DNA from 3 places in the Streptomyces zaehneri genome. Region 1 is predicted to be linked to each of the others. Evidence: predicted binding sites of a transcription regulator. Region 1 holds the regulator's gene; each other region holds the start of a gene.
The links. Region 1 encodes HrcA, which represses chaperone genes, less so after heat shock. Its sites were predicted from a motif close to TTNGCACTCNGNNNNNCNGAGTGCNAA; they were not measured.
Positions count from the first base shown of each region.

Region 2: the regulator HrcA is predicted to act here: its motif matches at 1,807-1,833, upstream of groL (chaperonin GroEL).
Region 3: the regulator HrcA is predicted to act here: its motif matches at 1,660-1,686, upstream of groES (co-chaperone GroES).

Region 1 is NZ_JASTTJ010000008.1:106,050-111,249, reverse strand. Features, by position in the region: gene QQM72_RS15640 (nitronate monooxygenase) at 1-89, opposite strand, end outside; gene dnaJ (molecular chaperone DnaJ) at 291-1,427, opposite strand; gene hrcA (heat-inducible transcriptional repressor HrcA) at 1,428-2,444, opposite strand; gene QQM72_RS15625 (MBL fold metallo-hydrolase) at 2,604-3,320, shown strand; gene QQM72_RS15620 (DUF3097 domain-containing protein) at 3,363-4,166, shown strand; gene hemW (radical SAM family heme chaperone HemW) at 4,484-5,200, opposite strand, start outside.
Region 2 is NZ_JASTTJ010000020.1:38,768-43,967, forward strand. Features, by position in the region: gene groL (chaperonin GroEL) at 23-1,645, opposite strand; gene QQM72_RS28620 (cold-shock protein) at 2,014-2,220, opposite strand; gene QQM72_RS28625 (ubiquitin-like small modifier protein 1) at 2,674-2,949, opposite strand; gene thrC (threonine synthase) at 3,069-4,367, opposite strand; SAM riboswitch class I at 4,386-4,551, opposite strand; gene QQM72_RS28635 (glucosyl-3-phosphoglycerate synthase) at 4,721-5,200, shown strand, end outside.
Region 3 is NZ_JASTTJ010000027.1:77,919-83,118, forward strand. Features, by position in the region: gene groL (chaperonin GroEL) at 1-1,094, opposite strand, end outside; gene groES (co-chaperone GroES) at 1,206-1,514, opposite strand; gene QQM72_RS34150 (polysaccharide deacetylase family protein) at 1,919-2,743, opposite strand; gene QQM72_RS34155 (polysaccharide deacetylase family protein) at 2,740-3,729, opposite strand; gene QQM72_RS34160 (class I SAM-dependent methyltransferase) at 3,871-5,067, shown strand; gene QQM72_RS34165 (cell wall-binding repeat-containing protein) at 5,045-5,200, opposite strand, start outside.

The DNA of each region.
Region 1 (5,200 bases):
GCGGCCGCGAGCCGCGGGAGGGAGACACCGCCCGCCATGGGGGCCTGCACGATCGGATACGGGAAGAGATCGGTCAGTGCGGAGGACATGACGGCATGTTGTCACGTCCTCCGAACAAGTCCGAATCGACCCTTCCCATTGACACGTGCTGTCACGTGCCGGCAGATCCAGCCCGTCCGCCGATCGACGACGAGGCCCGTTCCGGGCCGATACGGGGTCTGGGGCGCAACCCCGGGGGACGGGGAAGGGAAGAGGCGGCGGGGGCGGGAAAGCCCCCCGCACACCCACCGTCACCGCCCGTTGAACGCGTCCTTCAGCCGGGAGAACAGCCCCTGCTGCCCGGGCTGGAACTGCCCGGTGGGCCGCTCCTCGCCACGCAGCTTGGCCAGCTCCCGCAGCACCCGCTCCTGCTCGGGGTCGAGCTTGCTCGGCGTCTGCACCTCGACATGCACGATGAGGTCACCACGCCCCCCGCCCCGCAGATGCGTGACGCCCCGGCCGTGCAGGGGGATCGACTGGCCGGACTGGGTACCGGGCCGGATGTCGACCTCCTCCAGCCCGTCCAGCGTCTCCAGCGGCACCTTGGTGCCGAGCGCCGCCGCCGTCATCGGCAGGGTCACCGTGCAGTGCAGGTCGTCGCCGCGCCGCTGGAACTGGGCGTGCGGCAGCTCGTGGATCTCCACGTACAGGTCGCCGGCGGGGCCGCCGCCGGGGCCGACCTCGCCCTCGCCCGCGAGCTGGATCCGGGTGCCGTTGTCGACACCGGCCGGGATCTTCACCGTCAGCGTGCGGCGCGAGCGCACGCGTCCGTCGCCCGCGCACTCCGGGCACGGGGTCGGCACGACGGTGCCGAAGCCCTGGCACTGCGGACACGGCCGCGAGGTCATGACCTGCCCGAGGAAGGACCGTGTCACCTGCGACACCTCGCCGCGGCCGCGGCACATGTCACACGTCTGGGCGCTGGTGCCGGGGGCCGCGCCCTCGCCACTGCACGTCGTGCAGACGATCGCCGTGTCGACCTGGAGGTCCTTGGTGGTGCCGAAGGCCGCCTCCTCGAGGTCGATCTCCAGCCGGATCATCGCGTCCTGGCCGCGCCGGGTGCGCGAGCGCGGACCGCGCTGCGACGCCGTGCCGAAGAACGCGTCCATGATGTCCGAGAAGTTCCCGAAGCCGCCCGCGCCGAAGCCGCCCGCGCCTTGGCCGCCCGACTGCGACAGCGGGTCGCCGCCGAGGTCGTAGACCTGCTTCTTCTGCGGATCCGACAACACCTCGTAGGCGGCGTTGATCTCCTTGAACCGCTCCTGGGTCTTCGGGTCCGGGTTGACGTCCGGGTGCAGCTCGCGCGCGAGCCGCCGGAAGGCCTTCTTGATCTCTTCCTGCGACGCATCGCGGCGCACGCCGAGAACGGCGTAGTAGTCCGTGGCCACCTACGACTCCGCCAGGATCTGTCCGACGTACCGTGCCACCGCTCGTACCGCTCCCATCGTTCCCGGGTAATCCATGCGGGTCGGTCCGACCACGCCCAGCTTGGCGACTGCCTCGCCGCCCGAACCGTAGCCGACCGACACCACCGAAGTGGAGTTGAGTCCCTCATAGGCGTTCTCGTGACCGATGCGTACGGTCATGCCCGAATCCCCCGCCTCGCCAAGGAGCTTGAGGAGCACGACCTGCTCCTCCAGTGCCTCCAGGACGGGTCGGATGGTGAGGGGAAAGTCATGTCCGAAGCGGGTGAGATTGGCGGTTCCGCCGATCATCAGCCGCTCCTCGTTCTCCTCGACGAGCGTCTCCAGCAGGGTGGAGAGCACCGTCGTGACCGTGCCGCGGTCCTCGGTCTCGAACGCGTCCGGCAGATCCTCCACCAGATGCGGCACGTCCGCGAACCGCCGGCCCGCGACCCGGCTGTTGAGCCGCGCGCGCAGATCCGCCAGCGAGGCCTCCCCGAAAGGTGCCGCGCAGTCCACCATCCGCTGCTCGACCCGCCCGGTGTCCGTGATCAGCACGAGCATCAGGCGTGCGGGCGCGAGCGAGAGAAGCTCCACGTGCCGCACGGTCGAGCGGGTCAGCGACGGGTACTGCACCACGGCGACCTGCCGGGTGAGCTGCGCGAGCAGCCGTACGGTCCGGGCCACCACGTCGTCGAGGTCGACGGCGCCGTCGAGGAAGTTCTGGATGGCCCGCCGCTCGGGACCGGTCATCGGCTTGACGCCGGCCAGCTTGTCGACGAAGAGCCGGTAGCCCTTGTCCGTGGGGATCCGCCCCGCACTGGTGTGCGGCTGGGCGATGTACCCCTCGTCCTCCAGGGCGGCCATGTCGTTGCGGACCGTCGCCGGGGACACGCCGAGGCTGTGCCGCTCGGTGAGCGCCTTCGACCCCACGGGTTCCTCGGTGCCGACGTAGTCCTGGACGATGGCGCGCAGGACCTGGAGCCTGCGTTCACTCAGCATCGCGCGCACACCTCCAGCAGTCGTCCCCAGTCCCCTGGGAGCCCCGTCTGGCACTCTTCACATCCGAGTGCCAGCGTTCCCCGGCCCAGTGTACGGCTGTGGGGTACACCCGGGGCAAGGTCGGTCCCCGGCGCAGCGTCGTAGGGCTAGCGTCGCGGTATGACGGTGACTTGGGAAGAGCTGGGGTGGGAGCGGGTCGCGGCCGGGGTGGGACGGGTACGGCTGCCGGGCTGGGACTGCACGGCGGGGCTGGTCGTCGGGGCGGGCGCGGTACTGATGATCGACGCGGGGTCGAGCCTGGCCGAGGGTGCGCGGCTGCGGACGTGGGCCGAGGAACTCACCGGCTCCCGTGTGACTCATCTCGCCCTCACCCACCCCCACTTCGACCATGTGTTCGGGGCCGCGGCGTTCGCGGGCGCGGAGGTCTTCGGGGCGGTGGGGGTCGACACCGTGCCGGCCGAGGAGCTGCGGGCGGACGCGGTGCGCAACGGTCTCGACGAGACGGCGGCGACCGGGGCCGCGGACACGCTCGTCCGGCCCCGGCACCTCGTCTCCGGCGAGTGGACCCTCGATCTGGGCGGCGGCCGGCAGGTCCTGCTGGCGAACGTCGGCCCCGGTCACACCGCCCATGACCTGGCGGTCCTGGTCCCCGGCAGCCCCGAGACGGTGTTCTGCGGCGACCTGGTCGAGGAGTCCGGCGCGCCCCAGGCCGGCCCCGACGCCGTGCCGTCCCACTGGCCCGCCGCCCTCGACCGCCTCCTCGAACTCGGCGGCGAGGACGCGCTGTACGTGCCCGGTCACGGGGCGGTGGTGGACGCGGCGTTCGTACGGGCGCAGCGCGACGCGCTGGCGGCCCGTTTCGGCGTGTCGCGCTGATCGTGTGTCTCTCGGCCCGGCGCTTCTCCTATCGTCATCCGAATGCGCCAGTACTCCGCCGACCTCACCCCTCCCTGGAAGCGGCCGAAACCGGTCCCCGAGGTCCCGGCGGAGGCCGGGCTGGTGGTGGAGGAGCCCGGCACCGGGTTCTGCGGGGCGGTGATCCGCTGCGAGGCGGGCACCGTGACCCTGGAGGACCGCTTCGGCAAGCACCGGGTGTTCCCGCTGGAGCCGCGCGGCTTCCTGCTGGAGGGCAAGGTCGTGACCCTCGTACGGCCTGCGTCCGGCGGTCCCGTACGTCCCGTCCGTACGGCCTCCGGTTCGGTCGCCGTCCCCGGGGCACGCGCGCGGGTGGCCCGCGCCGGCCGTATCTACGTCGAGGGCCGGCACGACGCCGAGCTGGTCGAGAAGGTGTGGGGCGACGATCTTCGCGTCGAGGGCGTGGTCGTGGAGTACCTGGAGGGCGTGGACGACCTGCCGGCGATCGTCGCCGGGTTCGCGCCGGGACCCGACGCGAAGCTGGGCGTCCTGGTGGACCACCTCGTCCCCGGCACGAAGGAGTGGCGCATCGCGCAGTCGGTCACGAGCGAGCACGCCCTGGTCGTCGGCCACCCGTACATCGACATCTGGGAGGCCGTGAAGCCGTCGGCCGTCGGCATCGAGGCCTGGCCCCGGGTGCCGCACGGCCAGGACTGGAAGACGGGCGTGTGCCGGGCCCTGGGCTGGCCGGAGAACACCGGGGCGGTCTGGCAGGCGATCCTCAAGCGGGTGGACACCTACAAGGACCTCGAACCGGAACTGCTGGGCCGGGTCGAGGAACTGATCGACTTCGTGACCGTGCCCTGAGTCCTGGGCCCTCAGCCCTGGGCCCTGAGCCCTGAGCCCTGGGCCCTGAGCCCTGAGCCCTGAGCCGTGGGTCTCCGGGGCCTGAGCCGTGGGTCTCCGGGGCCTGGGCTCGGGCGTTCGGGGCCTGGGCTCGGGCGTTCGGGGCCTGGGCTCGGCTCTCCGGGCTCGGGCCTCTCAGCTCAGGGCTTCCGGTTCGGGCTTCGGCTCCGGGCTCCCGGCCCCGGGCTCCCGGCTCCCGGCTCCCGGCTCCCGGCTCCCGGCTCCCGGCTCCCGGCTCCCGGCTCCCGGCTCCCGGCTCCCGGCTCCCGGCTCCGGGGTCAGTCGACCAGGTCCCGTACCACCGCGTCGGCCAGCAGTCGCCCGCGCAGGGTGAGCACGGCGCGCCCCTCGTCGTAGGGGCCGCTGTCGAGCAGTCCGTCCGCCAGGGCCCGCCGTGACGCCGCGAGCCCCTCCGGCCGCAGCAGGTCCAGCGGTACGCCCTCGCGCAGCCGCAGCTCCAGCAGGATCCGCTCCACCCGGCGGTCCTCGGCCGGCAGCAGCTCCCGCCCGGCCCCCGGCGACCGTCCGGCCGCCAGCGCCGCCGCGTACGCCCCGGGGTGCTTCACGTTCCACCAGCGGACGCCGCCCACGTGCGAGTGCGCTCCCGGGCCCGCGCCCCACCAGTCGGCGCCGCGCCAGTACAGCTCGTTGTGCAGGCAGCGGGCCGCCTCCGAGGTCGCCCAGTTGGACACCTCGTACCACTCGTAGCCCGCCGCGGCGAGCGTCTCCTCGGCGATCAGGTACCGGTCGGCGTGGACGTCGTCGTCGGTCATCGGGACCTCTCCCCGACGGATCCGGCGGGCGAGCTGGGTGCCCTCCTCGACGATCAGGGCGTACGCCGAGACATGGTCGGGGCCGGCGCCCAGAGCGGCGTCCAGCGAGGCCCGCCAGTCGTCGTCCGACTCGCCCGGGGTGCCGTAGATCAGGTCCAGGTTGACGTGGTCGAAGCCCGCGGCCCGGGCCTCCGCCACGCAGCGCTCGGGCCGGCCGGGGGT
Region 2 (5,200 bases), on a different contig from region 1:
AGGCGATCAACCGTGAGGTCGATCAGAAGTCCATGTCACCGCCCGGCATGCCGCCGCCGGCGGGCGCGGCGGCCTTCTCCGGCTTGTCGGCGATGACGGCCTCGGTGGTGAGGAACAGCGCGGCGATGGAGGCGGCGTTCTGCAGGGCAGAGCGCGTGACCTTCGCCGGGTCGATGATGCCTTCGGCGATCATGTCGACGTAGTCACCGGTCGCGGCGTTCAGGCCGTGACCGATGGGCAGGTTGCGGACCTTCTCGACGACGACGCCACCCTCGAGACCACCGTTGACGGCGATCTGCTTCAGCGGGGCCTCGAGCGCGATGCGCACGGCGTTCGCGCCGGTCGCCTCGTCACCCTCGAGGTCCAGCTTCTCGAAGACGGAGGACGCCTGGATGAGGGCCACGCCACCACCGGCGACGATGCCCTCCTCGACGGCGGCCTTCGCGTTGCGGACGGCGTCCTCGATGCGGTGCTTGCGCTCCTTGAGCTCCACCTCGGTGGCGGCGCCGGCCTTGATGACCGCGACACCGCCGGCGAGCTTCGCCAGGCGCTCCTGCAGCTTCTCGCGGTCGTAGTCCGAGTCGCTGTTCTCGATCTCGGCGCGGATCTGGTTGACCCGGCCGGCGACCTGGTCCGAGGAGCCGGCACCGTCGACGATGGTGGTCTCGTCCTTGGTGATGACGACCTTGCGGGCCTTGCCGAGCAGGTCGATGGTCGTGTTCTCGAGCTTGAGACCGACCTCCTCGGAGATGACCTCGCCACCGGTGAGGATGGCGATGTCGTTCAGCATCGCCTTGCGGCGGTCGCCGAAGCCCGGGGCCTTGACCGCGACGGACTTGAAGGTGCCGCGGATCTTGTTGACGACCAGCGTCGACAGGGCCTCGCCCTCGACGTCCTCGGCGATGATCAGCAGCGGCTTGCCGCCCTGCATGACCTTCTCGAGGAGCGGGAGCAGGTCCTTGACGTTCGCGATCTTGGAGTTCGCGATCAGGATGTACGGGTCGTCGAGGACGGCCTCCATACGCTCCATGTCGGTGGCGAAGTACGCCGAGATGTAGCCCTTGTCGAAGCGCATACCCTCGGTGAGCTCCAGCTCCAGACCGAAGGTCTGGGACTCCTCGACGGTGATGACGCCTTCCTTGCCGACCTTGTCCATCGCCTCGGCGATGAGCTCGCCGATCTGGGTGTCGGCGGCGGAGATGGAGGCCGTGGAAGCGATCTGCTCCTTGGTCTCGACATCCTTGGCCTGCTCGAGCAGGGCACCGGAGACGGCCTCGACGGCCTTCTCGATACCGCGCTTGAGGGCCATCGGGTTGGCGCCGGCGGCTACGTTGCGCAGGCCTTCCTTGACCAGGGCCTGGGCGAGGACGGTCGCGGTGGTCGTACCGTCACCGGCGACGTCGTCCGTCTTCTTGGCGACTTCCTTGACCAGCTCTGCGCCGATCTTCTCGTACGGGTCCTCGAGCTCGATCTCCTTGGCGATGGAAACACCATCGTTGGTGATCGTGGGTGCGCCCCACTTCTTCTCGAGGACGACGTTGCGGCCCTTGGGGCCGAGCGTCACCTTCACGGCGTCCGCGAGCTGGTTCATGCCGCGCTCGAGGCCGCGCCGTGCCTCCTCGTCGAACGCGATGATCTTGGCCATGTGAAGTGGTCCTCCCGGACTGGGGTGGATTGCTCCGGACCGCGCTGGCGCCCGCGACGGACGGCTCGCCGGCCTCGTGGTTCCTTGCCCCACCTGGCCTGCGGGCCTCACCGACCCGGTCCTCGTTGTCACTCTCACCTTCAGAGTGCTAACGCCAATGATTAGCACTCGACCCATGAGAGTGCAAGCGCCTCCGCCGGACCCGTGCCCTTCCGGACACCCCGCACGGACGGCTCGCCGACGCCTCGCGGACGTCCCCGGACAGACCGAGCGGACGTCCCCGGACAGGCCGAAGGGCTCGCCCCCCGTGGGGGTGCGAGCCCTTCGTCAGTTGTACAGAAGAACGACGCTTTCAGTCGGCGCGTGCTTCAGCCGGTCGCGAGCCGGACCATGTCCGCCTGCGGCCCCTTCTGACCCTGCGAGATCTCGAAATCGACCCGCTGACCCTCTTCCAGGGTGCGGTAGCCGTCCATCTGAATCGCGCTGTAGTGGACGAAAACATCCGCACCACCGTCGACCGCGATGAAGCCGTACCCCTTCTCCGCGTTGAACCATTTGACGGTGCCCTGAGCCATGCCTAACTCCCCTATTACTGGCCCTTGCACGGATCCGCACTTCGCGGATCCGGGTCAGACCTCACCCCCCGGTTGGCTTGGGGGCGTGCGCCGGAACGCGTCGACCGCGGCTGAATGTATCTGTCCAACTGCCGTCTGCAACAGGTCAGTCGGACGAGAATTCCGGACGCGCGGGATCCGGAATGTGGCGAGAATTCGCCTGAATTAAGGGCAAGTCGGGCCCTGCATAAGCCACAAAAGCCACGAAAGAGGCGCACACATTGGCTGCTTCTCATCGGGCGCGGGGCAGAAATCAAAGGCTCCGGATCCGGCGATCCGGACCGGGTTCCCCAACTGTACCGCGCTCAACCACACTGAATTGCCCCCTCCGCTTCTATCGCGGAGAGGGCAATTCGATGAACACTCGGTAATCGCTGTTACCGACGGTTACTACCGATGGGTACTGAACTACGGTCAGCCACCTGCGACGGCCGGGATGATCGAGACGCCCGCGCCGTCCGGGGTCGCCGTCTCCAGACCCTGCTCGAAGCGGACGTCGTCGTCGTTCACGTACACGTTGACGAACCGGCGCAGCTTGCCCTGGTCGTCCAGGACCCGGGCGGCGATGCCGGTGTGGTTCTTCTCCAGGTCGGCGATGACCTCACCGAGGGTCGCCCCCTCGGCCTTCACCTCGGCCTGGCCGCCGGTGTAGGTGCGCAGGATGGTGGGGATGCGGACGTTGACGCTCATTCTCTTTCGACCTCCGGTCAGGCGGAGCGCCCAGAAGGGGCGCGGGGCTGTCTGGATCGTGCGGCTGCCGCCGCGTGGGCGCGACCAGCCCCACGGCCCGCAGACGAACGACGGAACTCTCAGCCGAGACCCGCGTCCCGGAACGACTCCAGGTTCGGACGGATGGTCGCGGTCAGCCCGGTGCCGGCCACCGCGTCCAGGGTCTTCAGTCCGTCGCCCGTGTTCAGCACGACGGTGGTGAGCGTCGGGTCGAGAAGACCGCTCTCGATCAGCTTGCGCGTCACGCCCACCGTCACACCGCCGGCGGTCTCCGCGAAGATGCCCTCGGTCCGCGCCAGCAGCTTGATCGCGTCGACGATCTGCTCGTCGTTCACGTCCTCCACCGCGCCGCCGGTGCGCCGCGCGATGTCGAGGACGTACGGACCGTCCGCCGGGTTGCCGATGGCCAGCGACTTGGCGATGGTGTTCGGCTTCTGGGGGCGGACCACGTCGTGCCCGGCCTTGTAGGCCACGGAGACCGGGGAGCAGCCCTCGGCCTGCGCTCCGAAGATCCTGTACGGCCTGTCCTCGACCAGCCCGAGCTTGATCAGCTCCTGGAGACCCTTGTCGATCTTCGTGAGCTGGGAGCCGGAGGCGATCGGCACGACCAGCTGGTCCGGCAGCCGCCAGCCGAGCTGCTCGCAGATCTCGTACGCCAGCGTCTTGGAACCCTCGGCGTAGTACGGCCGCAGGTTGACGTTGACGAAGCCCCAGCCCTCGCCCGCCGAGTCGCCGATGAGTTCGGAGCAGAAGCGGTTGACGTCGTCGTAGTTGCCCTCGATGCCGACGAGCTCGCCGCCGTAGACCGCGGCCATGACGACCTTGCCCTGCTCCAGGTCGTGCGGGATGAACACGCAGGACCGGAAGCCCGCCCGGGCGGCGGCGGCGCCGACGGCGCCGGCCAGGTTGCCCGTGGAGGAGCAGGAGAGAGTGGTGAAGCCGAACGCGCGGGCGGCCTCGATGGCCTGGGCGACGACACGGTCCTTGAAGGAGTGCGTCGGGTTGCCGGAGTCGTCCTTGACGAAGAGCTTGCCGGCGTCGACGCCCAGTTCACGGGCGAGGTTGTCGGCCTGGACGAGCTTGGTCCAGCCGGGGTTGATGTTGGGCTTGTCGGCCACGTCCGCGGGGACGGGCAGCAGCGGCGCGTAGCGCCAGATGTTCGCGGGCCCCGCCTCGATGCGCTTGCGGAGCTCCTCCGTGTCGTAGGAGGAGAAGTCGTAGGCGATCTCGAGCGGGCCGAAACACTCCTCGCAGGCGAAGACCGGGCCGAGGGGCACACGGTGGCCGCACTCGCGGCAGGTCAACGCCGCGGCCGGACCGAGGTCGACAGCAGAGGACGTCGTAGAGTCGGTGGTGCTTGCAACAGTCTGCGCAGCCATGTGAGGCGAGGCCCTTTCTCCTCATCTTCCTCACGACGCATCTCGCCGTGAGACGGATTTGGCACCTTCCCGAGCCGGGAGCCTCGCGAAGCGATCACCACGTGGATCAGTGATCGTTACGAGACCGGCTGGAGGGTTGCCGGGGCTTCATCGGGCCGTATCCCTCTGCCCCTCTGGATGAGCGGTATGAAGTTGTGAACGCGGGCGACCTCGGACATGCGATGGTCATCCGCGTTGTTCAAGACTGTAACCGAAGGCCAGGACAGTTGAGAGAGTCGTCCGAACCGCGAGATGGATCACACGGTCACCTCCCGTGCACCCGGTGTGATCACGACAGTGAGGAGCCGCAGACTGTGCTTCGAGAAACTGAGCGCTGGCTGGCCACCCGCTCCTGGTCCGTGACCGATCGTCCGCTCCACAGGATCCTGGCCGCGAAGCGCGCCACGAACCAGTCGGTGTCCGTCGTCCTGCCCGCGCTGAACGAGGAGGAGACGGTCGGCGACATCGTCGCGGTCATCCGTCACGACCTCATGCACCAGGTCCCGCTCGTCGACGAGATCGTCGTCGTCGACTCGGGATCGACCGACCGTACGTCCGAGGTGGCCGCGGCGGCCGGCGCGCGGGTCGTCCACCGGGACGACATCCTGCCGCGGATACCGGCCGTGCCCGGCAAGGGCGAGGTCCTGTGGCGCTCCCTGCTGGTCACCACCGGGGACATCGTCTGTTTCATCGACGCCGACCTGAGGGAGTTCTCCTCGGACTTCGTCTCGGGGATCGTCGGCCCGCTGCTCACCGACCCCGGGGTGGATCTGGTCAAGGGCATGTACGACCGT
Region 3 (5,200 bases), on a different contig from region 1:
AGCTTCTCGCGGTCCCAGTCGGAGTCGGTGTTCTCGATCTCGGCCTTGATCTGGCCGACGCGGCCCTGGACCTCGGCGGAGTCGCCGGCACCGTCGACGACCGTGGTGTCGTCCTTGGTGACGGTGACGCGGCGGGCGGAGCCGAGCACGTCGACGCCGACCTGGTCGAGCTTGAGGCCGACCTCCTCGGAGATGACGGTGGCGCCGGTGAGGACCGCGAGGTCCTGCAGCATCGCCTTGCGACGGTCACCGAAGCCGGGGGCCTTCACGGCGACCGCGTTGAAGGTGCCGCGGATCTTGTTCACGACCAGGGTCGACAGGGCCTCGCCCTCGAGGTCCTCGGCGATGATCAGCAGCGGGCGGGAGGAGTTGGTCTGGATGACCTTCTCCAGCAGCGGCAGCAGATCGGCGATGGAGGAGATCTTGCCCTGGTTGATGAGGATGTAGGGGTCCTCGAGGACGGCCTCCATGCGCTCCTGGTCCGTCACGAAGTACGGCGACAGGTAGCCCTTGTCGAAGGCCATGCCCTCGGTGAAGTCCAGTTCCAGACCGAAGGTGTTGGACTCCTCGACGGTGATGACACCGTCCTTGCCGACCTTGTCCATCGCCTCGGCGATGAGCTCGCCGACCTGCTGGTCCTGGGCGGACAGCGCGGCGACGGCGGCGATGTCGGACTTCTCGTCGATCGGGCGGGCGGTGGCCAGCAGATCGTCGGAGATGGCCTTGACGGCGGCGTCGATGCCCTTCTTCAGGGCGGCCGGGGAGGCACCCGCGGCAACGTTCTTCAGACCCTCGCGTACGAGCGCCTGGGCGAGCACGGTGGCGGTGGTCGTACCGTCACCCGCGATGTCGTTGGTCTTGGTCGCCACCTCCTTCACCAGCTGGGCGCCGAGGTTCTCGTACGGGTCGTCGAGCTCGACCTCGCGGGCGATCGTGACACCGTCGTTGGTGATGGTGGGGGCGCCGAACTTCTTGTCGATGACGACGTTGCGGCCCTTGGGGCCGATCGTCACCTTGACCGTGTCGGCAAGCTTGTTGACGCCGCGCTCGAGGGCGCGACGGGCGTCCTCGTCGAACTTCAGGATCTTCGCCATGGGAGCGGTTCAGCCCTCTCGGAAAACGTGGGAGAAACGAACTGCGCCCCCAGCACCCGGCTTCACAAAGTCGCGGGGCCAGGAGCGCAGTTCACTGCAAAACTGGGTGAATTACTTCTCGATGATCGCGAGCACGTCGCGAGCCGAGAGGACGAGGTACTCCTCGCCGTTGTACTTCACCTCGGTGCCGCCGTACTTGCTGTACAGGACTACGTCGCCGACCTTGACGTCGAGCGGCAGGCGCTCGCCGTTCTCGAAGCGACCCGGGCCCACCGCGAGGACAGCACCCTCCTGGGGCTTCTCCTTCGCGGTGTCCGGGATGACCAGGCCAGAGGCCGTGGTCTGCTCGGCGTCGAGCGGCTGGACCACAATGCGGTCCTCGAGCGGCTTGATGGCAACCTTGGAGCTGGTGGTCGTCACGATCCGACCTCCCCCTTCGGAGATCTCACGGGGCTAACTGTCTGAGGTGGCGACCAGGTGGATCCGTCGTCGCGGGTGCCGGACCTGCCCGTCGCGTGTTGGCACTCTCCAGGGGGGAGTGCCAGAACTGAGACTATGACCGCGATTAGCACTCGGTCAAGCGGAGTGCCAATGACGGCGGCGCGTCGGCCGGATTTCAGCTGGGGCGAGTGGCCCTTTCGCCGTCGTGCGCCCGCGTGAGTCCCGTACCGGGGGCTGCCGCCCCCGGGCCCCCGCTCGGGCCCTGGGGGTGCCTCGTCCTCAATCGCCGGACGGGCTGGGACAGTCACGCGGTCGGTGCTGAAGGGCAGACCCCCGCCGGACGGGCCGAAGGGCGGGCACCTGCCCGAGGCCGGGAAGAACTCTCAGACGTAGTCCTCCAAGCGGCCCACCGTCAGGCCCTGCTCCTGCACCCGTCGCAGCAGGCGTGTTGTCCGTTCCCTCAGGCCCGGGCCCGTCGACTCGTCCGGGGCCACGGCGATGATGTCGCCGGGGTGGAGGCGGTGCGGGCCGTGCGTGTAGGTGAGGCCGATGGGGCCCATCGAGGCGCGCCACAGGACGACGGCCGCGATGCCGCAGTCGGCGGCGGCGCGTCGGGTGGTGGTGTCGTAGGCGCCGTAGGGCGGACGGAGGAGGCGGGGGCGCAGGCCGAAGCGGGCGCGGAGCTTGTCCTGCTGGCCGCAGATCTCGGCGCGCTGGCCGGCGTAGGGCAGGCCGCGCAGGGCCGGGTGGTCCAGGGTGTGGTTCTGGATGTTCGCGCCGACGGACCGCAGGCGCGCGAAGTGGGCGTAGCCCGGGCCCACCACGCTGTCCGTGAGGAACATGCTCACCGGCAGACGCAGTTCGCGGACCATGTCGACGAAACGGGGGTCGCGCTCGGCGCCGTCGTCGTAGGTGAGGAAGACGACCCTGTCGGTGGTCGGGACGTGGTCGACGACCGGCGGGAAGGCCGCTCCCGGGCTGCCCGCCAGGGAGCGGGCGGGGTGGCGCGGCGCGGGGGCCAGTGGGGCCGTCAGACCCCAGTGGCGGTACGCGTCCCGCCCGGCCGGGCCGTGCGGGCGGACCCGGGCGGCGGCCTTCTTGCCGAGCCGTTCGATCGGGTCGACGGACTGGGCGCAGCCCGCCAGGGTCGCCAGTGTCGTGAGGGTCGTCAGGATCAGCAGTACGGCCGGCAGCCCCCGCGTCCTCACAGGTAGTCCTCCAGCCGTGCCACCGCGTATCCCTTCGCCGTGACCTTGTTCAGGAACCGGCGGACCATGTCGGGCATCGTGCCCTTCCAGTCGCCGCGGCCGCGGAAGTGACTCAGGACGATGTCGCCGGGGTGGAGGTCCTGGTCCCACTCGCGGTACTCCCAGTGGTCGACGAAGACCTCCTCGGCCCAGAGCGGGGCGTAGCGCACGCCGCAGGTCTTCGCGGCGCGCAGGCTGTCCTGGTCGTAGTTGCCGAAGGGCGGCCGGAAGAGGGTGGGGCGCTTGCCGTAGCGCTTCTCGATCACGTCCTGCATGCCGCAGATCTCGCGCTTCTGGCGGGCGTAGGAGAGGGCGGGCAGGTAGGGGTGGTGCAGGGTGTGGTTGTTCAGTCCCACGCCCCGGTCCTGCATCCTCTTGAAGTAGCCGTAGTCGTCCTTGACCAGGTAGTCGCTGAGGAAGGCGGTGTACGGGATCTTCAGCTCGCTCATCATGCGCAGGAACGCCGGGTCCTTCTCGGCGCCGTCGTCGATGGTGAGGAAGACGATCCGGTCCCTGGTCGGGATCGTGGTGAAGACCGGGGGGAGGCCGAGTTCCTCGTGATCGTCGACCTCGAAGCCCTTGCGGGTGGTGATCTCCGGCTTGTCGGCGGGCGGCGGCGGGGGTGTCAACGGGACCTGCCTCAGGCCCCAGCGCTTCGCCGCGGCGACCCGGGCCCGGTGTGCGGCGCGGAGCCTGGAGGCGTACGAGTGCAGGGCGCGGGCGGGTGGCGCGGCGGGGGGCGGCCCCGCCTTCCGGGGCTGCTGCCCCGGCGCGGGGCGGGCCGCGCGGCCGGGGGCCTCGCCGTCTCCCGCGCAGCCCGAGGCGATGGTGGCCAGGGCGAGGACGGCGATCAGGCTCCGGACGCCCGTGCGCCGACGGACCGGCCCGCGTCGGCGCGGTACCCGAGAACAGCCGCGCTTTTCATCGTTTTGTACGACAGGTCCCATGGCGCCGGATCCTCGCAGTCAGCGCCCCCGCAACCCCGTCCGACACCGCCGCCGAGGACACGCCGTCCACCGACTGGCCCAAAGGGACCGGCAGCGGCGGGCGGTGACCGGCGCCACGGGCCGCTGGTCGACAATGAGGTGGTGAACGACCTCGCTCCCCTCCTCACCGCCGAGGGCCGTGCCCTCCTCGACCTGGTGCGTGGCACCGCTCCCGCCGACGAACTCGCCGTCGCCACCCGGCTGCGCCGCGAGCACCCGGCCGGACTGGTGTCCGCGGCGCTCGGCCAGGCCCGGCTGCGACAGCGGGCGGCGGCGAAGTTCGGGGCCGAGGACGCGGAGCGGATGTTCTTCACACCCAACGGGGTGGAGCAGTCGACGCGGGCGAGTGTCGCCGGATACCGGGCCGAGCGGATGAGGGCACAGGGCGTGACGTCGGTCGCCGACCTGTGCTGCGGGATCGGCGGCGACGCGATCGCGCTCGCCCGGGCCGGGATCCGGGTGCTGGCCGTGGACCGGGACCCGGTCACGGCGGAGGCGGCCCGCGCGAACGCCGACGCGCTGGGGCTGAGCGCGCTGATCGAGGTGCGGGAGGCGGACGTCACCGAGGTGGACACCGCCGGCTACGACGCCGTGTTCGTCGATCCGGCGCGCCGGGGCGGCCGCGGGCGCATCTTCGATCCAGAGGCGTACTCGCCTCCCCTGTCGTGGGCGGTCGGCGCCGCTCTCGCCGCCCCGCGCGCCGCCCTGAAGATCGCGCCGGGCGTGCCGCACGAGATGATCCCGGCCGAGGCCGAGGCCGAGTGGATCTCGGACGGCGGGGACGTGAAGGAGGCGGTGCTGTGGTTCGGCACCGCGCCGGGGGCCGTGCGGGCCACCCTGCTCCCGGGGCCGCGGACCCTGCTCGGCGCCGGACTGCCCGACCCGGACGTCCGGCCGGTCGGGCGGTATCTGTACGAGCCCGACGGCGCCGTCATCCGGGCCCATCTGGTCGCCGACGTCGCCCGGGAGGTGGACGGCGGGCTGATCGACGAGACCATCGCCTACGTCACCGCCGACGCCCTGCGGCCCACCCCGTACGCCACCGCCTACGAGATCACCGACCGGCTTCCCTTCAACGTGAAGAAGTTGAAGGCGCTGCTGCGGGAGCGCGGGGTCGGGATCCTGACCGTGAAGAAGCGGGGATCGGCGGTGGAACCGGAGGAGCTGCGCAGGAAGGTGCTCCCCAAGGGTCAGGGGCCGCACTCGGCGACCGTGTTCCTGACGCGGGTGGCGGGGGCGCCGACGATGCTCGTCGGGGCCCCCGCCGGGCAGGCCGTTACTGCCGGTGGAGCGTCTTGAGCGGTGCCAGGTTCGGCTGGGCGCCGACCTGGTCGGGGCGCTGCCCGGTGGTGCCGGAGGCGTCGCCGTCGGTGGGCGCGGCGAGAGCCCGGGCCGACGTGGTCGCCGGGACGAGGCCGTTGTAGTACGGGCG